Regions from separate parts of the Streptomyces sp. NPDC048473 genome, predicted to be linked through region 1. Evidence: predicted binding sites of a transcription regulator. Region 1 holds the regulator's gene; each other region holds the start of a gene.
What was found. The regulator HrcA, encoded in region 1, represses chaperone genes, less so after heat shock. The targets are predictions, from matches to a motif close to TTNGCACTCNGNNNNNCNGAGTGCNAA.

Region 1 (9,377 bases):
ACCGACCGCAAGAAGGACCTGATCAAGACGTCCGGCGGCAAGTACATCGCCCCGGCGGAGGTCGAGGGACAGTTCAAGGCGGTCTGCCCGTTCGTCTCCAACATCCTGGTGCACGGCGCGGACCGTAACTTCTGCACCGCCCTGATCTCACTCGACGAGCCGACCATCCTCGGCTGGGCCGCCGAGAACGGCCTGGGCGGGAAGCCGTACGCCGAAGTGGTGGCGTCCCCGCAGGCCGTTGCGCTCATCGAGGGCTATGTGAAGCGGCTCAACGAGGGGCTGCAGCGCTGGCAGACCATCAAGAAGTTCCGGCTGCTGCCCCGCGATCTCGATATCGAGCACGGCGAGCTGACGCCCAGTCTCAAGCTGAAGCGGCCGGTCGTCGAGCGTGAGTACAAGGGCCTCATCGACGACATGTACGCGGGGACCCGCGAGGCGTAATACAGGTCCCTGCCAACCGGCCGCACGGTGCGGCTGCTTCCGTTCTTCTCCGCTCACTTTCTCTGCTCACTTCGGCAACTCGTTGCTTATGAGCATGGTCCATCTGTCACTCTGTCGGTGTCGTCAGCGGCGCCCAGCGAGAACAGAACGAGAACAGACAGACAGAGCGAGAACAGGTCAGGAGCTGCACCGTGGGGTCCGTTCCCTTGCAGCGGGACATCGTTCAGCGTCCCGGTATCACCCTCGGCCATGCGGATGCGCGGCCGGTTGCCCGTACGTCCCTGCCCGGAAACCTCCTCGCGCCCTCCGCCGCCCGCCGGTTCGTCCAGGCAGCGCTCGCCGAGTGGACCGGGCTGGGACTGCCGGCGGCCGTGGGCTTCAGCGAACGTCTGGCCGATGATGCGGCGGTCGTCGTCAGCGAACTGGTCACCAATGCGGTCGTGCACGCCGGGACCAATGTCGAGCTGCTCTGCCGGCTCGAGGAGGCCGCCGAGGACGAGGCCGCGGCCCTGGTGCTGGAGGTCTCCGACCACCACCCGGCCCGCGCCGTGCGCAGCGAACGCCCGGAGGCCGGCAGCGCGGCGGACGCGGCGGAGGGCGAGGCGCCTCCCACCGGCCCCGAGGAGCCCGCCGACTACGGTCGTGGGCTCCAGCTCGTCGGCACCCTCGCCGAGCGCTGGGGCATCACCTACCGCACCGGCCTCAAGACCGTCTGGGCCCGGCTCCCCGTCGACGACTGGAACCCGTTCCCCGAACCGTCGGCAGAGCCCGGATTCCAGCAGGGGCTGCGCGCCGCCGAACTGCTCGCCCCCAGCGCCCGGCGGGCCCTGCGCGACGACGCGGACTGGGCCGGCCGTGGCGCGCTCTCGTTCCTCGCCGAGGCCTCGGACCTGCTCGCGGGCCAGCTCGACGAGGACATCGTCGCGGCGCTCTCCGGGCAGTTACTGGTGCCCAGACTCGCCGACTGGTGCGCGATCTGGCTGGAGCCCGAGAACGGCGGCCCCGCGGCCGTCCCCCGGCTCGCCAGCGTCTGGCACCGGGACGAGGCCGAGACCGGGCAGCTGCGTACGGTGCTGGAGCAGGACCCGATCCGGCTGCCCGAGCGGGTGGGCACCGGGCCCGTCTCCATGCCCTGGCCCGGGGGCGAGGAGGACGGCGGGGAATCCGAGGGGCGCGCCGGATCCGCTCTCGCCTACCGGATCACATCGGGCGGCCGGACACTCGGCGCCGTACTCCTCGGCCGGGAGGGCATGGCACGCGTCCCCGACGAAGTGACTGCCCTGATCGAGGACTTCGTACGCCGTGTCGGCCTCGCCGTCGGTGCCGCCCGCGCCTACACCCGGCAGGCCACCATCAGCCGCATCCTGCAACGCGCACTGCTGCCCAGCAAGGTCGCCGACATACCCGGCGTCACCAGCTCACTGGTGTACGAACCCAGCGACGACGGGGTCGTCGGCGGTGACTTCTACGACATCTTCCCGTGCCCCGGCGACCGCTGGTGCTTCGTCCTCGGCGATGTGCAGGGCAGTGGCCCCGAAGCCGCCGTCGTCACCGGCCTCGCACGGCCCTGGCTGCGGTTGCTGGCCCGTGAGGGGTTCGGCGTCGGTGAGGTGCTGGACCGGCTCAACCGGCTGCTCCTCGACGATGCGATGGAGGCTGCCGAGGCGGCCGCGCTCATGGTGGCCGCGGCGGGCGGCCAGCAGACGGCGGACACCGGGCAGTCCCGCTTTCTCTCCCTGCTGTACGGGGAACTCGTGCCGCTGCCCGGCGGCGGCGTGCGCTGCACCCTCGCCAGCGCCGGCCACCCGCTGCCGCTGCTGCTGCGGCCCGACGGCAAGGTGCGTCCGGCCGCCGAGCCGCAGATGCTGCTCGGCATCTTCGACGACGCCGCGTACGAGAGCCAGAGCTTCGAGCTGGCGCCGGGCGACAGCCTGCTGTGTGTCACGGACGGCGTGACGGAGCGGCGCTCCGGGGCGCTGATGTTCGACGACGGGGACGGTCTGGCCCGGGCGCTGGCCGACTGCGCCGGGCTGTCGGCGGACGGGATCGCGGACCGGATCAAACGGGCCGTGCACGAATTCGCCGAGCGGCCGCCCGATGACGATCTGGCGCTGCTGGTGCTGCAGGCGGGGTGAGGGTACGGGTGAGGCGGTGCGCCCGGGGACGGGTGGCGGTCTGCGATCTCGCGCGTGGCTCGGAGGTTCCCGGCGGCGAGTGACAATGGGCGGTATGCCTTCCGTACTGCCCGATGGTGAACCCGTACCCGACGACGGGGCGCTGCCCCGCCATGCCCTGGAAGGCTCCGCCGACCGGCCGCTCGGCTTCTACCTGCATGTGCCCTACTGCGCCACCCGCTGCGGCTACTGCGACTTCAACACCTACACCGCCACCGAGCTGCGCGGCTCCGGCGGTGCGCTGGCCTCCCGGGACAACTACGCCGCCCATCTGATCGGCGAGGTCCGCCAGGCCCGCAAGGTCCTCGGCGACGATCCGCGTCCGGTCCGTACGGTCTTCGTCGGCGGCGGTACGCCGACCCTGCTGGCCGCCGGAGACCTGGTACGGATGCTGGGGGCGATCCGCGACGAGTTCGGGCTCGCGGACGATGCCGAGATCACCACCGAGGCCAACCCGGAGTCCGTCGGTCCGGCGTATCTGGCCGAGCTGCGGGAGGGCGGCTTCAACCGGATCTCGTTCGGGATGCAGAGCGCACGGCAGCACGTGCTGAAGATCCTGGACCGTACGCATACGCCGGGGCGGCCCGAGGCGTGTGTCGCCGAGGCTCGGGAGGCGGGCTTCGAGCACGTGAACCTCGATCTGATCTACGGCACGCCCGGGGAGTCCGACGACGACTGGCGGGCCTCGCTGGACGCGGCGATCGGGGCGGGGCCGGACCATGTGTCGGCGTACGCGCTGATCGTCGAGGAGGGCACTCAGCTGGCCCGGCGGATCCGGCGCGGCGAGATCCCGATGACCGATGACGATGCCCACGCGGACCGGTATCTGATCGCGGACGAGGCGATGGCCGCGGCGGGTTTCTCCTGGTACGAGGTGTCGAACTGGTCCCGCACGCCCGAGGGCCGCTGCCTGCACAACGAGCTGTACTGGCGGGGTGCCGACTGGTGGGGTGCCGGGCCCGGGGCGCACAGCCATGTCGGCGGGGTGCGCTGGTGGAACGTGAAGCATCCGGGGGCGTACGCGCAGGCTCTGGCCGAGGGACGGTCGCCGGGGGCCGGGCGGGAGATCCTCTCCGCGGAGGACCGGCGGGTGGAGCGGATTCTGCTGGAGCTGCGGCTGGTCGACGGGTGTCCGCTGTCGCTGCTGGCGCCCGCCGGACTGGCTGCGGCGGGGCGGGCGGTGGAGGACGGGCTGCTGGAGCGGGTGCCGTACGGGGAGGGGCGGGCGGTGCTGACGTTGCGGGGGCGGTTGCTGGCGGATGCGGTGGTGCGGGATCTGGTGGACTGAGGGGCACGCGGGGCTCTGCCCCGGACCCCGCTCCTCAAGCGCCGGAGGGGCTGGGAGGTCCGGCGGAGGTGCTACTGAGGTGGCGCCGTCACGAAGTCGATCAGGTGTTCCACGGAGCCCAGCAGTGCCGGTTCCAGATCCCGGTACGAGCGCACCGTGGACAGGATTCGCTGCCAGGCCGCGCCCGTGTTCTCGGGCCAGCCCAGCGCGCGGCACACGCCCGTCTTCCAGTCCTGGCCGCGCGGGACCACCGGCCAGGCGGTGACGCCCACGGACGACGGCTTCACCGCCTCCCACACGTCGATGTAGGGGTGGCCGACCACCAGCACGTTCGCGTCCGAGACCTGGGAGGCGATCCGGGACTCCTTGGAGCCGGGGACCAGATGGTCGACCAGGACGCCCAGCCTGGCGTCCGGGCCGGGGGAGAACTCGCGCACGATGGCCGGGAGGTCGTCGATGCCCTCCAGATACTCGACGACCACGCCCTCGATCCGCAGATCGTCACCCCAGACCCGCTCGACCAGCTCCGCGTCGTGGCGGCCCTCCACATAGATCCGGCCCGCACGTGCGACCCGGGCCCGCGCCCCGGGGACCGCGACCGAACCCGAGGCCGTGCGCGCGGGGCGTACCGGAGCGGCCGCCGACGGGCGTACGAGTGTGACCACCCGGCCCTCCAGCAGGAAGCCCCGCGGTTCCATCGGGAACACCCGGTGCTTGCCGAAGCGGTCCTCCAAGGTCACCGTCGGACCCTGGGCCGTCTTCTCGCAGCGGATCACCGCACCGCAGAATCCGGTGGAGACCTCCTCCACGACCAGATCGGGCTCGGCGGGGACCTCGGGAACGGGGGCGGACTTCTTCCACGGCGGGGTCAGGTCCGGCTGGTAGCTGCGCATCAAATGACGATAGGACGAGAGCAGGTCACGACACGCCGAAGAGCATGGCCAGCCGGTCGCGCTGGTCCCGCACGAACGCCGCGTCCACCACCGCTCCGTGCCCCGGAACGTACACCGCGTCCTCGCCGCCCAGCGCCAGCAGCCGGTCCAGCGCGGCCGGCCAGCGGGACGGGACGGCGTCGTGGCCCGCCTGCGGTTCGCCGGACTCCTCGACGAGGTCGCCGCAGAGCACCACCGCGGGGGAGCCGGGGACGAGCACCGCCAGATCGTGGCCGCTGTGGGCCGGGCCCACATCCGCCAGCAGCACCTGACGGCCGCCGCCCAGATCGAGCGTCCACTCGCCGCACACCTCATGGTGCGGCGCCACCAGCGCATCGGCGGCTTCCGCCGCATCGTGTTCGGACACTCCGTGGCGTACCGCAGAGGCGTGCAGATCGTCCGCCCCGAGCTTCAGCAGCGCGACCATGCCGACCGCTCCGTACACCTGGGTGCCGGAGAACGCGGCGGTGCCCAGTACATGGTCGAAGTGGGGGTGGCTGAGTGCGATATGCGTCACCCTCCGGCCGAGCAGGGCCTGTGCCTGGGTCCGCACTTCCGCACCCTCGCGCAGTGTTGATCCGGTGTCGTAGAGCAGCACTCCATCCGCTCCGACCACCAGTGCGACTGTCGCATCCCATCCGGGAAGGCGGCGCCGGCCCACTCCGTGACCGAGTCGCTCCCAGCCGAACTCTTCCCAAGAGGCGTCCATACCGCGACGCTATCGGCAACGACCTGCGCAGTCTCGCGGTAGCGTGGCCGGTCGCCCTTGCTAGGCCCCCACTCGGCCGCCGTACACTGACCGGGGGATTGCTGGCACTCGCGAGGACAGAGTGCCAGGCGGATTCCTGGGAATGAAGCAGGAACGGCCCGAGAACCACCGAGGAAACACAGCTGGAGGTGTGCGCGATGCTCAGCGAACGCAGACTCGAAGTGCTGCGCGCCATCGTCCAGGACTATGTCGGCACCGAGGAGCCCGTGGGTTCCAAGGCGCTCACCGAGCGGCACAAGCTGGGGGTCTCCCCGGCCACCGTCCGCAACGACATGGCGGTGCTGGAGGACGAGGGCTTCATCGCCCAGCCCCACACCAGTGCGGGACGCATCCCGACGGACAAGGGCTACCGGCTCTTCGTCGACAAGCTCGCGGGCGTCAAGCCCCTCTCGTCGCCGGAACGTCGGGCCATTCACAATTTCCTCGACGGCGCGGTCGACCTCGACGATGTCGTGGGCCGCACCGTACGGCTGCTCGCGCAGCTGACCCGGCAGGTCGCCATCGTGCAGTACCCCTCGCTGACCCGGTCGACGGTCCGGCATGTGGAGCTGCTGTCGTTGGCAGCCGCCCGGCTGATGCTCGTGCTGATCACGGACACCGGCCGGGTCGAACAGCGCATGATCGACTGCCCCGCTCCGTTCGGTGAGACCTCTCTCGCCGATCTGCGGGCCCGGCTGAACAGCCGGGTCGTCGGACGCCGTTTCGCGGACGTCCCGCAGCTGGTGCAGGATCTGCCGGAATCCTTCGAGAGCGAGGACCGGGGAACCGTGTCCACCGTGCTCTCCACCCTGCTCGAAACCCTCGTCGAGGAGACGGAGGAGCGGCTGATGATCGGCGGCACCTCCAACCTCACCCGCTTCGGGCACGACTTCCCTGTGATGATCCGGCCGGTGCTGGAGGCATTGGAGGAGCAGGTCGTGCTGCTGAAGCTGCTCGGCGAGGCCAAGGACTCGGGCATGACCGTACGTATCGGGCACGAGAACGCCCACGAGGGGCTCAACTCCACGTCCGTCGTCGCGGTCGGCTACGGTTCGGGCGACGAAGCAGTCGCCAAACTCGGCGTGGTCGGACCGACCCGCATGGACTACCCCGGAACGATGGGAGCGGTACGCGCAGTGGCACGTTACGTCGGACAGATCCTGGCGGAGTCGTAAATGGCCACGGACTACTACGCCGTACTCGGCGTGCGCCGCGACGCATCTCAGGACGAGATCAAGAAGGCATTCCGGCGGCTCGCTCGCGAGCTGCATCCGGATGTGAACCCCGATCCGAAGACCCAGGAGCGGTTCAAGGAGATCAACGCCGCCTACGAGGTGTTGTCGGACCCGCAGAAGAAGCAGGTCTACGACCTCGGCGGTGACCCGCTGTCCGCCTCCGGCGGCGGTGGCGCGGGCGGATTCGGACAGGGTGGCTTCGGCAACTTCTCCGACATCATGGACGCGTTCTTCGGTACGTCGTCGCAGCGCGGACCCCGTTCGCGCACCCGGCGCGGCCAGGACGCGATGATCCGGCTGGAGATCGATCTCGCCGAGGCCGCGTTCGGCACCACCAAGGACATCCAGGTCGACACGGCCGTCGTCTGTACGACCTGCAACGGCGAGGGCGCCGCACCCGGCACCTCCGCCCAGACCTGTGACATGTGCCGCGGCCGCGGCGAGGTCTCCCAGGTCACCCGGTCCTTCCTGGGCCAGGTCATGACCTCGCGGCCCTGCCCGCAGTGCCAGGGCTTCGGTACGGTCGTGCCGACCCCGTGCCCGGAGTGCGCCGGCGACGGCCGCATCCGGTCCAGGCGCACGCTCACCGTAAAGATCCCCGCCGGTGTCGACAACGGCACCCGCATCCAGCTCGCGGGCGAGGGCGAGGTCGGCCCCGGTGGCGGCCCGGCCGGCGATCTGTACGTCGAGATCCACGAGCTGCCGCACGCGGTGTTCCAGCGCCGCGGCGACGATCTGCACTGCACGGTCACCATCCCCATGACGGCGGGCGCGCTCGGCACCAAGGTGCCGCTGGAGACGCTCGACGGCCTGGAGGAGGTCGACATCCGGCCCGGTACCCAGTCCGGCCAGTCGGTCCCGCTGCACGGCCGCGGCATCACGCATCTGCGGGGCGGCGGGCGCGGCGATCTGATCGTGCACGTCGAGGTGATGACCCCGATGAAGCTGGACCCGGAGCAGGAGCGAGTGCTGCGGGAGCTGGCGAAGCTGCGCGGTGAGGAGCGGCCCACCGGCCAGTTCCAGCCCGGGCAGCAGGGGCTGTTCTCCCGGCTGAAGGACGCCTTCAACGGCCGCTGACGGCCCCGTACACCGTTCCCTGCCGCCGGACGGGCTCGCCTGCCGAGCCCGTCCGGCGTTTGGGGACAAAGTGGACCGCAGGCCGCGCACGCCGAGGCGCGCAGGACGTGACACGATGCGGTCATGTCATCCGTGTTGACCGATCTCTGCCGGTATCCGATCGTGCAGGCCCCGATGGCGGGTGGTGTGTCCTGTCCGCAGCTCGTCGCGGCCGTCGCCGATGCGGGCGGACTGGGCTTCCTCGCCGCCGGGTACAAGACGGCGGACGGCATGTACAACGAGATCAAACAGGTGCGCGGGCTGACCGGTCAGCCGTTCGGCGTCAATCTCTTCATGCCGCAGCCGGGTCTCGCCGACCCGAGCGCCGTCGAGGTGTACCGGCATCAGCTCGCCGGTGAGGCCGCCTGGTACGAGACCCCGCTCGACGACCCGGACTCCAGCGGCGGTGACGACGGCTACGAGGCCAAGCTCGCCATCCTCCTGGACGACCCGGTCCCGGCCGTCTCGTTCACCTTCGGCTGCCCGACCCGCGACACCCTCGACGCGTTCGCCGGCGTGGGCACGTACACCGTCGTGACGGTCACCACGCCCGAGGAGGCCCAGGCCGCGCAGTGGGCGGGCGCCGACGCGGTCTGTGTCCAGGGCATAGAGGCGGGCGGCCACCAGTCCACCCACCGCGACGACCCGCAGACCGACGGCACCGGGATCGGACTGCTCTCCCTGGTGTCCCAGGTCCGCGAGACCGTTCAGGTGCCGGTCATCGCCGCGGGCGGGCTGATGCGCGGGGCGCAGATTGCCGCGGTGCTCGCCGCGGGTGCCCAGGCGGCGCAGCTCGGCACGGCGTTCCTCATCTGCCCCGAGTCCGGGGCGAATCTGCTGCACAAGCAGGCACTGACCAACCCGCTGTTCGTACGGACCGCCCTGACTCGGGCGTTCTCCGGCCGCCCGGCTCGCGGCCTGGTCAACCGCTTCATGCGCGAGCACGGTCCGTACGCCCCCGCCGCCTACCCGCAGGTCCACTATCTGACGGCCGGGCTGCGCAAGGCGGCAGCAAAGGCCGGGGACGCCCAGGGCATGGCACTGTGGGCGGGGCAGGGGCATCGGATGGCACGCGAGCTGCCCGCCGGCCGGCTGGTCGGACTGCTCGCCGAAGAACTGGACGCCGCACGGGCGGCAGTGAGCACAGGGAGTACGCAGTGACCGCACCGGTCTTCGTCGTCGAACAGGTCCCCGACGGGCCCGAGTTCGTCCTGGAAGGACCCGAGGGACGGCACGCCGTATCGGTGAAGCGGCTGCACGCCGGTGAGGACGTCGTGCTGACGGACGGCCAAGGCCGTTGGACGGAAGGCGTCGTCAGGACCGCCGAGGGCAAGGACCGGCTCGTGGTCGCCGGCCTGGCGACGGCCCACGAGGAGCCGTGGCCCACACCCCGTATCACCGTCGTACAGGCCCTGCCCAAGGGTGATCGCGGCGAGGTCGCCG
Region 2 (9,377 bases), on a different contig from region 1:
GTCCTGGAGCTGCGCCCGCCGGGCATGGACAAGGGTGTGGCGCTCGCCCAGTACGTACGGGAGACGGACGCCGAGTCCGTCCTGTACGCGGGTGACGACCTGGGCGACCTCGCCGCGTACGCCGCCGTGGAGAAGCTCCGCGCCGGGGGCCCCGACGGCATCCCCGGCCTGCTGGTCTGCAGCGGCAGCGCGGAAGTGCCCGAACTGGCCGAGCGGGCCGATCTGCTGCTGACCGGCCCGGGAGCCGTCGTCGCCTTCCTGGCAGCCCTGGCCGAACGGATCTGACGCCTCACTCCCGCCGCAGCGCGTCCAGCTGGTCCAGGAACCACTGCTGCGGCGGCAGCGCCACCGCCGCCGCGGCCAGCCGCTCCGTGCGCGCGGCCCGTTCGTCGTCCGCCATCATGAGCGCCTCGTGCAGCGCCGCCGCCGTCGCGGACACGTCGTACGGGTTCACCACGACCGCGTCGCTGCCCAGCTCCTCGTACGCCCCCGCCTCCCGCGACAGCACCAGCGCGCAGCCGTGGTCGGAGACGACCGGGACCTCCTTGGCGACCAGGTTCATGCCGTCGCGGATCGGGTTGACGAGCGCCACGTCCGCCAGCCGGTACGCGGCGAGCGAGCGGGCGAAGTCGTCCTTGACGTGGAGCACGACCGGCGTCCAGCCCGTCGTGCCGTACACGGCGTTGATCTCGTCGGCGACCCGCTGCACCTCCGCCGTGTAGTCGCGGTACACCGCCAGGTCCTGCCGCGACGGGTACGCGAAGGCGACATGGACGACGCGCTCGCGCCATTCCGGCCGCTCGTCGAGGAGCGCGCGGTAGGCGAGCAGGCCGCGCACGATGTTCTTTGACAGTTCCGTTCGGTCCACTCGTACGATCGTCCTCCGCCCGGGGCCGACCTGCTCCCGAAGCGCCGCCATCCGCTCGTCCACGTCCGCCTCGTGCGCGCGCCCGCGCAGGAAGTCCGCGTCCGCGCCGAGCCCGTGCACCCCGATCCTGGTCCGCCCGGTGCCGCCCAGGATCTCCGTACAGCAGCCGATGAAGGCGTCCGCCCAGCGCCGGGTCAGGAAGGCCGCCCGGTCCGCGCCCAGGATGCCGTGCAGCAGCTGCTCGGCGATGTCGTCGGGGAGCAGGCGGAAGTAGTCGACGGGCGCCCACGGGGTGTGCGAGAAGTGGCCGATCCGCAGGTCGGGGCGGAGCTCGCGGAGCATGCCGGGCACCAGCGCCAGGTGGTAGTCCTGCACCAGCACCGCCGCACCCCGGCCCGCCTCCTCGGCGAGCGCCTCGGCGAAGGCCCGGTTGTACGTTTCGAAGGACGCCCACTGCCGCCGGAACTCCGCGTCGAAGACCGGTTCCAGCGGCGTCTGGTACAGCATGTGGTGGACGAACCAGAGCACCGAATTCGCGATGCCGTTGTACGCGTCCGCGTGGACGGCCGCGTCGATGTCGAGCATCCGTACGCCCTGCTCACCGACCCCGCGCCGGACCGCCTCCCGGTCCCCGTCACCGAGCGCGGCGCACACCCACAGCTTGTCCTTGACGGCGCTCAGCCCGGAGACGAGCCCGCCGCCGCCCCGCTTCGCGTCGAGCGATCCGTCCGTGGCGAGGGTGTACGACACCGGGCCGCGGTTGGACGCAACGAGGACCTGGGCAGCGGGCTGGGCTTCGTGCTCGGAGACCATGTTGCGGAATCTAGCCCGATCACGAACCACCCAAACGTGCGAAGTCAGGCCGCGTCAGGCCGCGCGGCGCGAAACGTACTCCTCGATCTCGCGCATCGGGGGCCGCTCCTCGGTGTCCACCGCATGGGTACGCGGTACGAAGCCGTCCTCGCCGCGCTCGAACTGGGTGAGCGAAGGCCGCACCAAATGACCGCGGGACAGACGGAGTTGAGCGGTCCGGTAGATCGCCGCCGCCATCCGGCCGAGCGCCTGCCCGTCCTGGTGGCGGTGCTTGCGCACCCCCACATCGACCTGGGCCAGCGCGTCCAGACCCACCGTGTGCAGCGCGTCGACCAGGAGGCCCAGTTCCACTCCGTAGCCGACGGGGAAGGGCAGCCGTTCGAGGAGGGAGCGGCGTACGGCGTACTCCCCGCCCAGCGGCTGGACGAAACCGGCCAGCTGCGGCCAGTGCAGATTGAGCAGCGGACGGGCCACCAGTTCGGTGACACGACCGCCCTGACCTGCGGTGTCACCGAAGGGGCGGTCGTACATCGCCTTCACGAACTGCACGTCCGGGTCGGTCAGCAGCGGGCCGACGATGCCGGAGACGAAGTCCGCCGAGAAGTCCTTCAGATCGGCGTCGATGAAGCAGACGATGTCACCGCCGGTCACCAGGAGCGACCGCCACAGCACCTCGCCCTTGCCGGGCACGGCGGGTATCCGGGGGAGTATCTCGTCCCGGTGCACCACCCGGGCGCCGGCCTCCCGGGCCACCTTCGCGGTGGCGTCCGTGGAACCGGAATCGATCACCACGAGTTCGTCGACCAGCCGGACCTTCTCCATCAGCTCGCGCCGGATCGTCGCGACGATCTCGCCGACCGTCGCCTCCTCGTTCAGCGCAGGCAGTACGACGCTCACGCTTCCGCGACGCGGGTCGCGGGCCTTGGCGGCGATGAGCCGGTCCAGCGGGCGGTCGGCTGCCGACCAGGAACGCCTGGCCAGCCAGCGTTCGGCCTCTTCCAGCACGGTCGATACTCCCTGTATGTGATCCATCTCGCGGTTCGGACGACTATCTCAACTGTCCGGTGCTTCGGTTACAGTCTTGAACAACGCGGATGGCCATCGCATGTCGGGGTCCGTCCGCCAATAAATGCCTGGATCGATGATCCAGTGCCACAGCGCTCATCCAGAGGGACTGAGGGAACGGCCCGTTGAAGTCCCGGCAACCCTCCCGCCGACCGCGAGGTCACGGTGGGGAAGGTGCCAATTCCGTCTTGTGGCGAAATGCGTCGCAAGGAAGATGAGGAGAAAGGGCCTCCGCCATCATGGCCGTGCAGACTGTTGCAGTAAGCACCAATTCTTCCGCCGAAGCTGCCGAAGCTGTTGATCTCGGTCCCGCCGCGGCGCTTTCCTGCCGCGAGTGCGGCGAGCGTTTCGAGCTCGGTCCCATTTTCGCCTGCGCGTCCTGTTTCGGGCCGCTCGAAGTGGCGTACGACCTGCCGAGCGGCACCCCCGACGAGCTGAAGAAGCGCATCGAGGCCGGACCCAACAACATCTGGCGTTACGCGCCGCTGCTGCCGGTCCCCGCCGATGTCGCGGACAAGCCCAACATCAACCCCGGCTTCACCAAGCTGGTCAAGGCCGACAACCTCGCCCGCGAGCTGGGCATCACCGGCGGCCTGTACGTCAAGGACGACTCCGGCAACCCGACGCACTCCTTCAAGGACCGCGTCGTCGCCATCGCCGTCGAGGCCGCCCGCGCCTTCGGCTTCACCACCCTCTCCTGCTCCTCCACCGGCAACCTCGCCGGTGCGGTGGGCGCCGCCGCCGCCCGCGCCGGTCTCCGTTCCTGCGTGTTCATCCCGCACGACCTGGAGCAGGGCAAGGTCGTCATGGCCGCGGTGTACGGCGGTGAGCTGGTCGGCATCGAGGGCAACTACGACGACGTCAACCGCTTCTGCTCGGAGCTCATCGGTGACCCGCTCGGCGAGGGCTGGGGCTTCGTCAACGTCAACCTGCGCCCGTACTACGGCGAGGGCTCCAAGACCCTGGCGTACGAGATCTGCGAGCAGCTCGGCTGGCAGCTGCCCGACCAGATCGTCATCCCGATCGCGTCCGGCTCGCAGCTCACGAAGATCGACAAGGGTCTGCAGGAGCTGATCAAGCTCGGTCTCGTCGAGGACAAGCCGTACAAGATCTTCGGCGCCCAGGCCGAGGGCTGCTCCCCGGTCTCCACCGCCTTCAAGGCCGGTCACGACGTCGTACGGCCCCAGAAGCCGAACACGATCGCCAAGTCCCTGGCGATCGGCAACCCGGCCGACGGCCCGTATGTCCTGGACATCGCCCGCCGCACCGGCGGCGCGGTCGAGGACGTCAACGACGAGCAGGTCGTCGACGCGATCAAGCTGCTGGCGCGCACCGAGGGCATCTTCGCGGAGACGGCGGGCGGGGTGACGGTCGGCGTGACGAAGAAGCTCATCGAGGCCGGTCTGCTCGACCCGGCGCTGACCACCGTCGTCCTCAACACGGGTGACGGCCTCAAGACCCTGGACGCGGTGGCCGCCACGTCGCAGGCGACCGCGACGATCCGCCCGAGCCTGGACGCGTTCCGCGCCGCCGGCCTCGCCACCAGCTGACCACCCGAGACCGAAGAAAGGCACCCACCATGAGCGTCAAGGTCCGCATCCCCACCATCCTCCGCACCTACACGGGCGGCCAGGCCGAGGTCCCGGCCGAGGGGTCGACCCTCTCCCAGGTCATCGAGTCCCTGGAGCAGAACCACCCGGGCATCGCCGCCCGCGTCCTGGACGACCAGGGCAAGCTGCGCCGCTTCGTGAACGTGTACGTCAACGACGACGACGTGCGCTTCGAGGGCGGCCTGGAGGCGGCGACGCCGGACGGCGCGGGCATCTCGATCATTCCGGCGGTCGCGGGCGGCTGCTGACCCCCTGTCCGGTTTCCCCGGACGACTTCACGGCTTTATCGGAATTGCCCCCTCCGCGAGAGAAGCGGAGGGGGCAATTCTGCATGGTTGAACGCGGTAGAGTGAGGGAAGTCCCCCGAGCTGCCCGTGCCGCCCGCATATGAGAATGCGCCCGGCCACGACAAGATGCAGCCAAAGTGTTCGATCTTCTTGCGCCATAAGTCGCCTTTGCCTGGCCCGACTTGCCCAGGAATCTCATGAATTCCCCCTATTCGGGCGTTCGGTGCTGCCCAGAATTCTCGTCCGATTGACCTGTTGCAGACGGCAGTTGGGCAGATACATTCGGCCGCGGTCGACGCGTTCCGGCGCACGCACCCTCTCCTGTCGGAGGGTGAGTTCTGACCCGGGCCCGCGAAGTGCGGTCCTGTGCAAGGGCCAGTAATAGGGGAGTTAGGCATGGCTCAGGGCACCGTCAAGTGGTTCAACGCGGAGAAGGGGTACGGCTTCATCGCGGTCGACGGTGGTGCGGATGTTTTCGTCCACTACAGCGCGATCCAGATGGACGGATACCGCACCCTCGAAGAGGGTCAGCGAGTTGAATTCGAGATCTCGCAGGGCCAGAAGGGGCCGCAGGCGGACATGGTCAAGCTCGCCGTCGGCTGAGCTCGGCGCGGTCGGCCAACGACACTACTCACGCACGGAGGGCCCGTACCCCTGGGGTACGGGCCCTCCGTGCGTCCGCGTCCGCGTGCGTGTCCGCAGCCACCCGCGAGTGGCTGTCGTTGCCCGCATCCCTTGTCCACATCCCGAGGGGGACGCTTGCACTCTCCGGGGGCGAGTGCTAATCATTGGCGTTAGCACTCTCCAGGTGAGAGTGACAGAACTTGGACCGGGCCGGTGAGGCCCGCAGGTCCGGTGGGGCAAGGAACCACCGGTCAGGCAGGCCGTCCGTCGCGGGCGCCACTCGGTCCGGAGAAATCCACCCCTGTCCGGGAGGACCACTTCACATGGCCAAGATCATCGCGTTCGACGAGGAGGCCCGGCGCGGTCTCGAGCGCGGCATGAACCAGCTCGCCGACGCCGTCAAGGTCACCCTTGGCCCCAAGGGCCGCAACGTCGTCCTTGAGAAGAAGTGGGGCGCCCCCACGATCACCAACGATGGTGTTTCCATCGCCAAGGAGATCGAGCTGGAGGACCCGTACGAGAAGATCGGTGCGGAGCTGGTCAAGGAGGTCGCCAAGAAGACGGACGACGTCGCCGGCGACGGTACGACCACCGCCACCGTTCTCGCTCAGGCTCTCGTCCGCGAGGGCCTTCGCAACGTCGCCGCGGGTGCCAACCCGATGGCCCTCAAGCGGGGCATCGAGAAGGCCGTCGAGGCCGTCTCCGCCGCCCTCCTGGAGCAGGCCAAGGACGTGGAGACCAAGGAGCAGATCGCTTCGACCGCCTCCATCTCCGCCGCCGACACCCAGATCGGCGAGCTCATCGCCGAGGCCATGGACAAGGTCGGCAAGGAAGGCGTCATCACCGTCGAGGAGTCCCAGACCTTCGGTCTGGAGCTGGAGCTCACCGAGGGTATGCGCTTCGACAAGGGCTACATCTCGGCGTACTTCGCCACCGACATGGAGCGCATGGAGTCGTCTCTCGACGACCCGTACATCCTGATCGTGAACTCCAAGGTCAGCAACGTGAAGGACCTCCTTCCGCTGCTGGAGAAGGTCATGCAGTCCGGCAAGCCGCTGCTGATCATCGCCGAGGACGTCGAGGGCGAGGCCCTGTCGACCCTGGTCGTCAACAAGATCCGTGGCACCTTCAAGTCCGTCGCCGTCAAGGCCCCGGGCTTCGGTGACCGCCGCAAGGCCATGCTCGGCGACATCGCCATCCTCACCGGTGGCACCGTCATCTCCGAGGAGGTCGGCCTCAAGCTGGAGAACGCCGGTCTCGACCTGCTCGGCCGCGCCCGCAAGGTCGTCATCACCAAGGACGAGACCACGATCGTCGACGGTGCCGGTGACAGCGACCAGGTTCAGGGTCGCGTCAACCAGATCCGTGCCGAGATCGAGAACTCCGACTCGGACTACGACCGCGAGAAGCTCCAGGAGCGCCTCGCGAAGCTGGCCGGCGGCGTGGCCGTCATCAAGGCCGGTGCCGCGACCGAGGTCGAGCTCAAGGAGCGCAAGCACCGCATCGAGGACGCGGTGCGCAACGCCAAGGCCGCCGTTGAGGAGGGCATCGTCGCCGGTGGTGGCGTGGCTCTGCTCCAGGCCTCGGCCGTCTTCGAGAAGCTGGAGCTCTCGGGTGACGAGGCGACCGGCGCCAACGCCGTCAAGCTGGCGCTGGAGGCCCCGCTCAAGCAGATCGCCGTCAACGGTGGTCTTGAGGGCGGAGTCGTCGTCGAGAAGGTGCGCAACCTGCCGATCGGTCACGGTCTGAACGCCGCGACCGGCGAGTACGTCGACATGATCGCCGAGGGCATTCTCGACCCGGCGAAGGTCACGCGCTCCGCCCTGCAGAACGCCGCGTCCATCGCCGCGCTGTTCCTGACCACCGAGGCCGTCATCGCCGACAAGCCGGAGAAGGCCTCTGCGGCCGCTCCGGGCGGCATGCCGGGCGGTGACATGGACTTCTGATCCTGACGGATCGGTAGTTCCTGTACAGCTTTGCCGCATCGGCCCCCGGGGATTCGTCCCCGGGGGCCGATGTCGTTCTCTGCGGGACGGGCTGCGCCCACGATGCCCGCCGGAGCACCGTGGGCGCGCGCTGTCCCGCCCTACGGGAGCCGGTCGAGGAGCCAGGTGCAGAGTTCCTCGGTCACGAGGGTGTGGCCCTCGTTCTGGGACGCGAGCTTGAACTCGTCGAGCCCACTGGCACCCGGCGGGAGCGCGGAGATGTCCTTGTACAGCTCCTCGTCCGTGTCCAGATCACCGACGTCGACCGCGCTGACGGCCGGGACGAAGCAGTGCGAGCGGATACGTGCGTCGGTCTTGAACCCGAGGATGGGGTTGAGGGCGTTGAACCCGTCGGCGAGGATGCCGAACCCTTCCAGCGAGCCGCCGGGTGCGCCGTCGATCGACGGGAGTCCGGACGTACGCACCTCGTTGGTCTTCAGCGTCACCACCCGCAGCTTCGCGACGAGTTCGTTGTCGCCCGGGGACTGGGTGTAGAGCTTGGTGCCCGCGACCGACAGACCCTTGCCCTCCAGGGCCAGTTCGCCGGCCTGCACATCGGTGCCGACGCCGTCGGCCGTGCCGTTGGCGACACCGACCAGCCGCGGCCGGCGCGGCCATTCGCCGATGGCCTCCATCTCCGCGAGGAACGCGGCACGCTCGTCGCTCCGGCCCGGCGTCCCGTCCCACTTCCCGATGTGCCGCCACAGCAGCTGACGGGCGGCCGGGCTGTTGATCTGGTCGGAGAACCGGCTGTCGAGATCCTTGATGTAGTGCGCGAACGCCTGCAGCGCGATCGGGATCCAGGCGCCCCGGTGCGGGCTGTCGTACGAGAAGTACAGAGCGGTCTGATGGTCGATGCTCTGGCTCTCCATCTTGGCCAGCGCGTGCCGGGTGACGAGCCCGCCCATGCTGAACCCGCCGACGGCCAGCGGCGCGTGGCCCTGCCGCTCCGCGATGGCGTGCTGGATCGCGGCCTGCGCGGTCTTGGAGTTGTCCAGAATCGATGCACTGCGCTCATGGAAGCCGAGAATGATGACGTCGTGTCCCCGGCGGCGCAGTTCGCTGATGAGCGCGTAGTCGCCGAACTCCATGATCTCCCAGGAGAAGTCCAGGCTGCTCGGCCCCGTGTTGAAGCCGTCGGCGAAGATCACGGGCCGTACGAGACCCGAGTGCCCCTCGGCGAAATACACCCAGGCGGTGCCGCCCGGCAGGTCCCACACGGTGCTGGGCGGCAGCGGGAGGGCGCCGTGCTTCTCGGCGTCCAGGCGGGGGCCGGGGGCGAGAGTGATGGCGGGCTTGCTGAGAAGCTCCGAGACGATCTGCTCGTGGGTCGGTTCGGACATTATTCGTTCCCCTTTGCACTGATTCGTTACTACGAGTGCCAATGGGAACACATGGAGTAGCGATCCGGCTGGAGAAGTGGATCAAATCACTCCCAGGTGGGAGCCGGTTTCGGGCACCCCGCGATCACGGGCGGCGGGAGCGGCGCGGGTGAACAATCCGCTCGGATCGTGGGGTCATTGCTGCCCGGACCTCGCTCATGCGGTCGCGTACGCCCATGGCCGGAACGGTTCCGGCCGGCCCGGTGGGCACGTCGACGGGGTTGCCCCGGCATGGTCCGCATCGGCCGCCGATCAGGGCCTCCGCGCTGCCGGGTGCGCGGCACTCGCTGCATTCGAGGGCGCGCAACACCGTCCGCTGTTGTGCCGGAGTGACTCGTTCGGGTGGCATCTTGTCGGTCAGCCGCCTGCGGACGAGGGCCGCCGCGTGGTGGACGGGGGTGGGCAGGCCGTCGGTGAGGGCGTGGAGCAGTTCCGCCTCCGTGGCGCCGCGCTCGAACCAGTCGGTGACCTGCGGTTCCAGCGCCGCGCAGTCCGCCGCCGAGAGGGTGAGGGCGGGCGCGGAACGGCCCAGTGCGGCCAGCAGTACGAACGCCCGGAAACGGGTGGGGTGTTGGTTCTGCTGCTCCGGAGGTGCGTCGCCCCGGGTGAACGCCGCCCACCAGTCGTCGTTTCGCGCGGTACGGGAGAAGAACGTGCGGGTCACCCAGAGCAGGACCTCGTCATTGGCGACGCACTCGCTGCCGCGCCGCAGGTGCCCGGCGTCCTGGAGCCGGTTGAGGGCG
Region 3 (9,377 bases), on a different contig from region 1:
CGGAGCCGAACCCGATCTCGATGATCTCGCCGTACAGGCCTTCGCAGACCCGGCGCCGCAGCGGTTCGACCGATTTCATTCCGCCGACGGCATCGACGATCCGGGGCACGATCCGCTCGACGTAGAACCCCATCGCGAACCTCCATGTGTCCCTTTCCAGCATGGCACCCCGGCGGCCCCGGCGCACCGTGCCGCCGCAGGGAGCCGGGTGCCCGGTCGGTAGGGTCGGGCACATGTTTCGCCGTGCGCAACTGCCGCCGCCCCCACCGCCCGTGGAGATACGTACCTGGCCCGACCGTGAGGCGTTGCTCACCGACCGGGCCGTGGTGCTCGGGGCGTTGGTGAAGATGCATGTTTCACCGGGGCGGCTGGGGCTGCTGTGGCTGTGGGGAGCACTGTGCGCGCTCGGCTGGTCGCTTGTGGGCGCGGCGATCATTACGTTGGAGGAGACGTACGACATCTTCAGCGCCTTGCTCGGTGTGATCCTCGCCGGCCTGGGCGCCTGCTGCATGGTGCCCGCGATCGCCTTCGTCGTCATCGGTCTGCGCCGTGACCGCGATATCCGCCGACTGCTCGCCGTCTGGGGTGAGTTGGACCGCGATCCGGTGCGTGACGCGCGATTGCGGAGGCCGGGCGTCAGCCTCGTCTGGCTGCTGATGTCCTTCGCGCTGTGCGCGCTCGGGCTGTACGCGTGCATCGCCGTCCCGGCGACCGCCGAGGCGGCCCGGGACAGTTTCGGGCGGGTCGCCCTGGTCGTGGGACTGGGGATGACCGGCTGGATCGTCGGGCTGATCGGCATCAGCACGGCCTTCGCCCACCGTCGTTGGGTGCTGCGGGTACTGATCGGGGCGTCCGCTCCGGAGCCGCTGTTCTCCGTCGGGGGCGGCGCCCACCGCTGACCCCGGACCTATCCTGACCGGATACATGAGTCACGCAGGGGGAGGAGTGTCACATGGAGTGGTACTGGTGGGTGCTCATCATCTTCTGGACGGGCGGCTTCGGATGGGCGGTCGACAACGTCCGTACCGCGCTGCGCAACCGGCACACCCGCAAGCTGGAGCTGCTGGAGACGGCCAAGCAGGAGCGGCTGGCCCTCGAAGCGGCCCATAAGCCGCCGGAGCCGGTCTGCGGCTGCACGCACCATCTCGCCAAGCACGACAAGCAGGGCAAGTGCCATGAGCGGGTCGAGGTGCCGACGGCCTGGGACGAGTCCAAGAAGCCGGTCCGCTTCGAGTCGGGGCAGTGCAACTGCCAGCAGTACGTGGGTCCTCAGCCGCTCTCGCAGGTGTACGCCGAGGACCTGACCGACCTGGCCTAGGGCGTCTTCTTCGGCACCGGGTGGCCGATCAGCATCGTCGGGGCTCCGGCCACCCGGGTCAGGAAGACCGTCGCGGCGTTCGGCCCCTGGAGCTTCATCCTGCGGCGCAGCTCCTCCGGTTCGACGGCCGATCCGCGCTTCTTCACCGTCAGGACGCCGACCTTCCGCTCCCGCAGCAGCGCCTTGAGCTTCTTCATGTTGAACGGCAGCTGGTCGGTGATCTCGTAGCCGGCGGTGTACGGGGAGTCGTACGGCTCGTCGCTCGTGACGTACGCGATGGTCTCGTCGACCAGTCGGCCGTCGCACCGCGCCACGATGTCGGCGACCAGATGGGCGCGGATGACGGCGCCGTCCGGCTCGTACAGATAGCGGCCGACCGGGCCGACGGGCGGGGCGGGCAGCGGCGCGCCGGACCACAGGGTGGCGCGGGCCGGAAGCACGGTGGCGCGGTAGGAACCGGCCGCGAAGCCCTCGCCGAACCAGAGCACCGCCTCCTTCACATCGCCGCCGTCCGAGATCCACTCGGCCTCCGCCTGCGCCGGAATCGCCTCGTGCGGGATGCCGGGGGCGATCTTCAGCGCGGCGCGGGGGGCCTTGAGCGCGGCGCCGGTCGCCCAGGAGAGCGGCGGTGAGTACGCCTCGGGGTCGAAGATCCTGCCCCTGCCGCCGCGCCGCGCCGGGTCGACGAAGACCGCGTCGTACGGCGAGGTGTCGATGTCGGTGACATCGGCGCACCGCACCTCGATCAGACCGTCCAGGCCGAGCGCGACGGCGTTGGCGCGAGCCACCTCGGCGGTCAGCGGGTCGCGGTCCACCGCGAGGACAGAGATGCCCGCCCGCGCGAGCGCGATCGCGTCGCCGCCGATCCCGCAGCAGAGGTCGGCGACGCTCCGCACCCCGCCCGCCTCCACGAACCGCTGTGCGCGATGGGTGGCCACCGACGTACGGGTCGCCTGCTCGACGCCGTTCGGCGTGAAGAACATCCGGTACGCGTCCTCGGCGCCGAATTTCGCCACCGCCCGCTGCCGCAGCCGTGCCTGCCCCAGCGCCGCCGAGACCAGGGAGGCCGGGTGGGTGCGGCGCAGCCGGGTGGCGGTGGCGAGCTCCTGGGCGGGGTCGTACGACCGCAGCCCGTCCAGGAGCGCCGCGCCCTCGGGGGTGCGCAGGGCCATGAAAGCGGTGAGCGGGTCGTTGGCGTCGGACGGGTCATTGGCTTCGGACGGGTCGGGAGTGCCGGACCGGTCGTCGGCGTCGGACGGGTCGTTCGGGGCGAAGGCGTTCACCTGCCCCATTGTGAGCCAGCCGGGTTGACCGGTGGGCCCTGTGGCGGTGTCGGGCCGAGGCGCCCTGCACGTGCTGGCAGGATGCGACGCCATGCATCTTGTACGACAAAAGGAAGAATTAACCATGAAACGGAGCGGATCGGGCGCACCCGAACCGGGAGGCGGGCGGGGCTCCGGCAGGCATCGGCCGGCCTGCGCGGTCCTGGCCGCACTCCTGGTCGCCGCGGTCGGCTCCGGCTGCGCCTCCGGAAGCGGCGGCTCGTCCGGCGACGGCGACGAGTACCGGGCCCGGCCCGCCGCCGGGCCCCCGGGCGGCCTGGGGCAGGGGGCGGGCCCCGGACAGCGGGCCGGCCAGGGCGGCGCACCTGCCGGATCCCGTGAGAACGCGAGGTTCAGCCCGGCCGTACGGGCGGCCCTCGCCAAGAAATGGGGGCTGGACAGGCCACCGCTGATCGCACCCCCTCCACCCGCCGTGAAACCGCACATCACCACCCGCGAGGGGTTCGAGGTCGAGGGTGGGGACGACTCGCTGCCGCCGGTCTTCACCACCGTCCCGACCAAGGACCGGATCGTCTTCCTGACGATGGACGACGGTGACGAGAAGGACCCCGAACTGCTGCAGATGATGGACGAGCTGGACATCCCGTACAGCGCGTTCCTCAGCGACTACCTGGTGAGCAACAGCTACGGGTACTTCCTGGAGATGCAGCGCCTCGGCGTCGGCCTCAACAACCACACGCTCAACCACCCCTACCTGCCAGGGCTCTCGTACAGCGAGCAGAAGAGCGAGATCTGCGACCAGCAGGCCGTCATCGCGGAGCATTACGGGCGGCGGCCCACCCTCTTCCGCCCGCCGTACGGCAACTACAACGTGGACACGCTCCGCATCGCGAAGTCCTGCGGCATCAAGGCCGTGCCGCTCTGGAACGCGGAGGCGTTCCCGGACCACATGGAGTGGCGCGAGGAGGACCAGGACCTGCACCCCGGTGACATCATCCTCACGCACTTCCGGGGCCGGAAGGACTGGGGCGGCAGCATGGCCGACCTGGTCCGGGCGGTCATGAAGACCATCACGGACAAGGGGTACGCCGTGGCCCGGCTGGAGGACTACGTATGAGAAGGGCGCACCGGCTGCTCGCCGGACTGCTGACAGCCGGTGCGTTCCTGACCGCCACCGCCGGGTGCGCACAGTCGGTGGACCCGATCGAACGGCTGAGCCGCAAGGCCGCACAGAAGGTGACCCACCCGCGGCCGGCACCCGCGGCGGGCCCGCAGGCGCATCCGCCGGTGCATCCGCGCGGCGATCACGGGGCGCCGGGGTCGCTGGTCGTCATCGCCTGCCGTCAGCTGCCGGAGTCCCGGCACTCGCGGTTGTCGCCACCGCTGAGGCACTGGTGGCCGGACCGGCCGGGATCGTACGAAGGAGCGGAGGCCGTCGCCGGGTGCGAGCGGCGGTAGTCCTCGTGCCCGATCAGTACCGCCACCGCGCACAGCAGGAGCGCGGCCAGGATCTGGATCGCGCCCGCCCAGGGCCGGTTCGCGCGGATCAGCACCACGGCGAACAGGCAGATCACCGCGGCGATCCCGCCGAAGATGAGGACGGGCCTCCAGTCCATCGGCGGCGGCTCCGTCGTCTCCTGGCCGTCGGGGTCCCACCGCGAGAGGATCAGGTAATAGAGGACGCCCACACAGATCAGCCCCTCCAGGACGACCAGCAGCAGACCCAGCAGCGCATCGAGGCAGCCGTTCACGGGGCGCGAGGAGTCCTGCGCGGCCGAGGGACGATGCGGGAGCGGGTTCGACGGCTGGTACGGAGGTTCGAGCATGAAGCCACGGTCGTACGGAACGGCGCGGTCCGTCCCTGCGTTGTTCCTGTGTTGTCCAGACCTTTGCGTTGTCCGGACTGTCGGATGCGATCGGCACCCGTCGCACCGTGTGCGAGCGGGGGCCCGCATGACGCCACGACTGGCTGAATTGGCACTCCGCTTGACCGAGTGCTAATCCCGGTCATAGTCTCAGTGCTGGCACTCACCACTGGAGAGTGCCAGCAGTACTGTGCGACTGGCAGGTCCGGCACCCGCGACGACGGATCCACCTGGTCGCCACCCAAAGACTCTTAACCCCGTGAGATCTCCGAAGGGGGAGACCGGATCGTGTCGACCGTCAGCACCAAGGTTGCGATCAAGCCGCTCGAGGACCGCATTGTGGTCCAGCCGCTCGACGCCGAGCAGACCACGGCCTCCGGCCTGGTCATTCCGGACACCGCCAAGGAGAAGCCCCAGGAGGGCGTCGTCCTGGCCGTGGGCCCGGGCCGCTTCGAGAACGGCGAGCGCCTTCCGCTCGACGTCAAGACCGGCGACGTCGTGCTGTACAGCAAGTACGGCGGCACCGAGGTGAAGTACAACGGCGAGGAGTACCTCGTCCTCTCGGCTCGCGACGTGCTCGCGATCATCGAGAAGTAATTCACCCACGTTTGCTTCTGTTCTGCGCCCCTGGCCCCCTGCGAATTACCAGCCGGGTGGTCGGGGGCGCAGTTCATTTGAGAGGAAAACTCAGCTGCCATGGCGAAGATTCTGAAGTTCGACGAGGACGCCCGTCGCGCCCTTGAGCGCGGCGTCAACAAGCTTGCCGACACGGTCAAGGTGACGATCGGCCCCAAGGGCCGCAACGTCGTCATCGACAAGAAGTTCGGCGCTCCCACCATCACCAACGACGGTGTCACCATCGCGCGCGAGGTCGAGCTCGACGACCCGTACGAGAACCTCGGCGCCCAGCTGGTGAAGGAGGTGGCGACCAAGACCAACGACGTAGCAGGTGACGGTACGACCACCGCCACCGTGCTGGCCCAGGCGCTCGTCCGCGAGGGTCTGCGCAACGTCGCCGCGGGTGCTTCCCCGGCCGCCCTGAAGAAGGGCATCGACGCCGCGGTCAAGGCCGTGTCCGAGGAGCTCCTCGCGACCGCCCGCCCGATCGACGACAAGTCCGACATCGCCGCCGTGGCCGCGCTCTCCGCGCAGGACAGCCAGGTCGGCGAGCTCATCGCGGACGCGATGGACAAGGTCGGCAAGGACGGTGTCATCACCGTCGAGGAGTCCAACACCTTCGGTCTGGACCTCGACTTCACCGAGGGCATGGCCTTCGACAAGGGCTACCTGTCCCCGTACATGGTGACCGACCAGGAGCGTATGGAGGCCGTCCTCGACGACCCGTACATCCTGATCCACCAGGGCAAGATCGGCTCGATCCAGGAGCTGCTCCCGCTGCTGGAGAAGGTCATCCAGGCCGGTGGCTCCAAGCCGCTGCTGATCATCGCCGAGGACGTCGAGGGCGAGGCCCTGTCGACCCTGGTCGTCAACAAGATCCGTGGCACCTTCAACGCCGTCGCGGTGAAGGCCCCGGGCTTCGGTGACCGCCGCAAGGCCATGCTCGGCGACATCGCCACCCTCACCGGTGCGACCGTCATCGCCGAGGAGGTCGGCCTCAAGCTCGACCAGGCCGGTCTGGACGTGCTGGGCTCCGCCCGTCGCGTCACCGTCTCCAAGGACGACACGACGATCGTGGACGGCGGCGGCGAGCCCGGCGACGTCAAGGGCCGGGTCAACCAGATCAAGGCCGAGATCGACGCCACGGACTCCGACTGGGACCGCGAGAAGCTCCAGGAGCGCCTCGCGAAGCTGGCCGGCGGCGTGTGCGTGATCCGTGTCGGTGCCGCCACCGAGGTGGAGCTCAAGGAGAAGAAGCACCGTCTGGAGGACGCCATCTCCGCGACCCGCGCCGCGGTCGAGGAGGGCATCGTCTCCGGTGGTGGCTCCGCTCTGGTCCACGCCGTCAAGGTCCTCGACGGCAACCTCGGCAAGACCGGCGACGAGGCCACCGGTGTCGCGGTCGTGCGCCGCGCTGCCGTCGAGCCGCTGCGCTGGATCGCCGAGAACGCCGGCCTCGAGGGTTACGTCATCACCTCGAAGGTCTCCGAGCTCGACAAGGGCCAGGGCTTCAACGCCGCGACCGGCGAGTACGGCGACCTGGTGAAGGCCGGCGTCATCGACCCGGTCAAGGTCACCCGCTCCGCGCTGGAGAACGCCGCGTCCATCGCGTCGCTGCTGCTCACGACCGAGACGCTGGTCGTCGAGAAGCCGGCCGAGGAAGAGCCGGAGGCCGGTCACGGTCACGGCCACTCCCACTAGCGTGTAGCTCCGCCCAGCCACTGAGGCCCGGTACCCCGTCGCGGGGTACCGGGCCTCGGCATGTGCGGCTGGACCGAGCCCCGCCCGTGGCCGGGGGCCCCGGGCCCCGCCCCCGAACGCCCGCTGCTCAATCGCCGGAAGTCCAGGGGTGCAAATCAGCCCGCCCGGCGATTGAGGACATCCTTCATCCCGTCCGGCGTTTGAGGACCGGGGTCCGCGGCGGAGCCCCCCACACGGCGGAGCCGCATATCGATACTGCCGGGAAGAGGCGGGCAGGGGACAAAGCCCCCCGTCACGCCGAGCGCGGCAGTATCCCCGCCCGGACCGGATCCGCGAACGGCAGGCCGGCCGCGTACCGCTCCAACTCGTCCAGCGCCTCATCGGCCATCCGGTGCAGCTCATCGCCCAGCGAACCCGCGACATGCGGAGTGAGCAGCACATTCGGCAGGTCGTACAACGGCGAGTGCGCAGGCGGAAGTTCGGGCTCCGTCACATCCAGCACCGCGTGCAGCCGCCCGGCTGTCAGCTCGGGCAGCAGCGCCTCCTCGTCGATCAGCGATCCCCGCGCCGTGTTGATCAGCGTCGCCCCGGTCGCCATGGCCGACAGCTGCGCCGCGCCGATCATGTGGTGCGTCTCCGGGAGCTGCGGCGCGTGCACCGAGACGACCGAGCTGCTCGCACACAGCTCGTCGAGCGAGGTGAGCCGTACACCGAGCCGCGCCGCCTCCGGGCCGTCCACGTACGGGTCGTACAGCAGGACGTCCAGATCGAAGGGGCGCAGCAGTTCGATCACGCGCCGGCCGATGCGGGAGGCGCCGACGATGCCGACCGTACGGTGGTAGTTGCCGGAGCCGTCGAGCTCCGCGAGCCAGTCGTTGTCGGCGCGCAGGGCGCGATAGCGATCCGCGGAGTGCAGGATGCGCTTGCCCGCGAAGAGGATCGCGGCGAGCGTGAATTCGGCGACGGGCAGCGCGTTGGCCCCGGCCGCCGAGGTGACGGCGATCCCGCGCTCCCAGCAGGCGTCCGTGATGTGGTGCTTCACGGAACCGGCCGCGTGCACCACGGCCCGCAGCCGGGGCGCGGCCGCCAGTACCTCGGTGGTGAGCGGCGTCGCACCCCAGCAGGTGAACAGCACCTCGGCATCGGCGAGCGCGGCGGCCACCTCGGGCGTCGGGTCGGCCAGGTCGTGGGCGACGAGGTGCGGGTCGGTACGGGTGAGGGCCGCCAGCCGGGTGCGGTGGCGGTCGGCGAGGAGGCGTCCGGCGATGCCGGGGCCCATCGCGAGCAGGGCCGTCGGCCGGTTGTCAGTGGCGTGGGGCATGGTGGAACTCGTACTCCTCAGGGCTCGCGTGAGAGTCACTTGACGCTGCCGGCGGTCAGACCGGCCTTCCAGTGCCGCTGCAGCGAGACGAAGGCGACGATGAGGGGGATGACGGCGAGGAGAGAGCCGGTGACGACGAGCGGATAGAAGCTCGGCTCGCCGTGGGTGTTGGTGTTCCAGGAGTACAGACCGAGGCTCAGCGGGAAGAGCTTGCGGTCCGAGAGCATCACGAGGGGGAGGAAGAAGTTGTTCCAGATCGCGGTGAACTGGAAGAGGAAGACGGTCACGAAGCCCGGCATGACCATGCGCAGCCCGATGGACCAGAAGACGCGCAGCTCGCCGGCCCCGTCGATACGGGCGGCCTCAAGGGCCTCGTCCGGTATGTAGCCGGTGCTGAACACCCGGGCGAGATACACGCCGAACGGGTTGACGAGCACCGGGATCAGTACGGACCAGTAGGTGTTGACCAGGCCGGTCTTGGAGGCCAGGAGATACATCGGCAGGGCGAGCGCCGTGGTGGGGACGAGCACGCCCATCAGCACAAGGGCGAACAGCTTCTCCTTGCCCCGGAATTCGTACTTGTCGAAGGCGTACCCCGCGGCGACACAGATCAGTGAGCAGACGATCGCCCCGCCGCCCGCGTAGAAGAGGCTGTTGAGATACCAGCGGAAGTAGATGCCGTCGCCGTAGGAGGCCAGGTTCGACAGATTCTCGCCGAGGTTGAAGCCCTCGAAGGAGAACGCGTTGCCCGCGAGCAGCCCGCCGGTGTCCTTCGTGGCGGCCGTGACCAGCCAGACGAGGGGGAAGAGCATGTAGACGACGGCGAGCAGAAGGAAGCCGTTGACCGCGGTCTTCGACATCCAGCGGCCGCGGGAGGCGGGGGAGTTCATGCTTTCTTGCCCTTCCGGCCGGTGAAGCGGGTGACGACGAAGGACAGCAGCGCGGCCGTGAGCGCCAGCAGGATGGAGGCGGCCGCGGCGAGACCGTAGTCGTTGCGTTCGAAGGCCGCGGTGTACGCGTACATGTTCGGCGTCCAGGTGGAGGAAACGGCGGAACCGGTCCCCTTGTTGAGGATCAGCGGCTCGGTGAACAGCTGGAGGGAGCCGATGACCGTGAACAGCGCGACCATCACGACCGAGGCGCGGATCAGCGGGACCTTGATGCTGAGTGCGACGCGCCAGGCACCGGCCCCGTCGACGGTGGCCGCTTCGAGTACGGAGCGGTCGATGGCCTGCAACGCGGCGTAGAAGATCACCATGTTGTAGCCGAGC

Region 2: a site for HrcA is predicted at 5,402-5,428, ahead of groL (chaperonin GroEL). Genes of this name have one in related genera too.
Region 3: a site for HrcA is predicted at 4,576-4,602, ahead of groES (co-chaperone GroES). Genes of this name have one in related genera too.

What each region holds. Positions count from the first base shown of each region.
Region 1 covers NZ_JBICXE010000014.1:52,831-62,207, forward strand. The annotation lists gene ACGFU7_RS22615 (AMP-dependent synthetase/ligase) at 1-441, shown strand, start outside; gene ACGFU7_RS22620 (SpoIIE family protein phosphatase) at 648-2,576, shown strand; gene hemW (radical SAM family heme chaperone HemW) at 2,662-3,903, shown strand; gene ACGFU7_RS22630 (DUF3097 domain-containing protein) at 3,975-4,796, opposite strand; gene ACGFU7_RS22635 (MBL fold metallo-hydrolase) at 4,822-5,544, opposite strand; gene hrcA (heat-inducible transcriptional repressor HrcA) at 5,742-6,758, shown strand; gene dnaJ (molecular chaperone DnaJ) at 6,759-7,895, shown strand; gene ACGFU7_RS22650 (nitronate monooxygenase) at 8,019-9,095, shown strand; gene ACGFU7_RS22655 (16S rRNA (uracil(1498)-N(3))-methyltransferase) at 9,092-9,377, shown strand, end outside.
Region 2 covers NZ_JBICXE010000015.1:163,218-172,594, forward strand. The annotation lists gene otsB (trehalose-phosphatase) at 1-285, shown strand, start outside; gene ACGFU7_RS24215 (trehalose-6-phosphate synthase) at 290-1,681, opposite strand; gene ACGFU7_RS24220 (glucosyl-3-phosphoglycerate synthase) at 1,736-2,686, opposite strand; SAM riboswitch class I at 2,840-2,967, shown strand; gene thrC (threonine synthase) at 2,986-4,296, shown strand; gene ACGFU7_RS24230 (MoaD/ThiS family protein) at 4,326-4,604, shown strand; gene ACGFU7_RS24235 (cold-shock protein) at 5,040-5,246, shown strand; gene groL (chaperonin GroEL) at 5,591-7,213, shown strand; gene ACGFU7_RS24245 (hypothetical protein) at 7,354-8,595, opposite strand; gene ACGFU7_RS24250 (hypothetical protein) at 8,720-9,377, opposite strand, start outside.
Region 3 covers NZ_JBICXE010000002.1:298,835-308,211, reverse strand. The annotation lists gene ACGFU7_RS04680 (class I SAM-dependent methyltransferase) at 1-133, opposite strand, end outside; gene ACGFU7_RS04675 (hypothetical protein) at 234-899, shown strand; gene ACGFU7_RS04670 (hypothetical protein) at 953-1,318, shown strand; gene ACGFU7_RS04665 (methyltransferase domain-containing protein) at 1,315-2,610, opposite strand; gene ACGFU7_RS04660 (polysaccharide deacetylase family protein) at 2,693-3,718, shown strand; gene ACGFU7_RS04655 (DUF6234 family protein) at 3,945-4,427, opposite strand; gene groES (co-chaperone GroES) at 4,755-5,063, shown strand; gene groL (chaperonin GroEL) at 5,163-6,785, shown strand; gene ACGFU7_RS04640 (hydroxyacid dehydrogenase) at 7,078-8,106, opposite strand; gene ACGFU7_RS04635 (carbohydrate ABC transporter permease) at 8,142-8,996, opposite strand; gene ACGFU7_RS04630 (carbohydrate ABC transporter permease) at 8,993-9,377, opposite strand, start outside.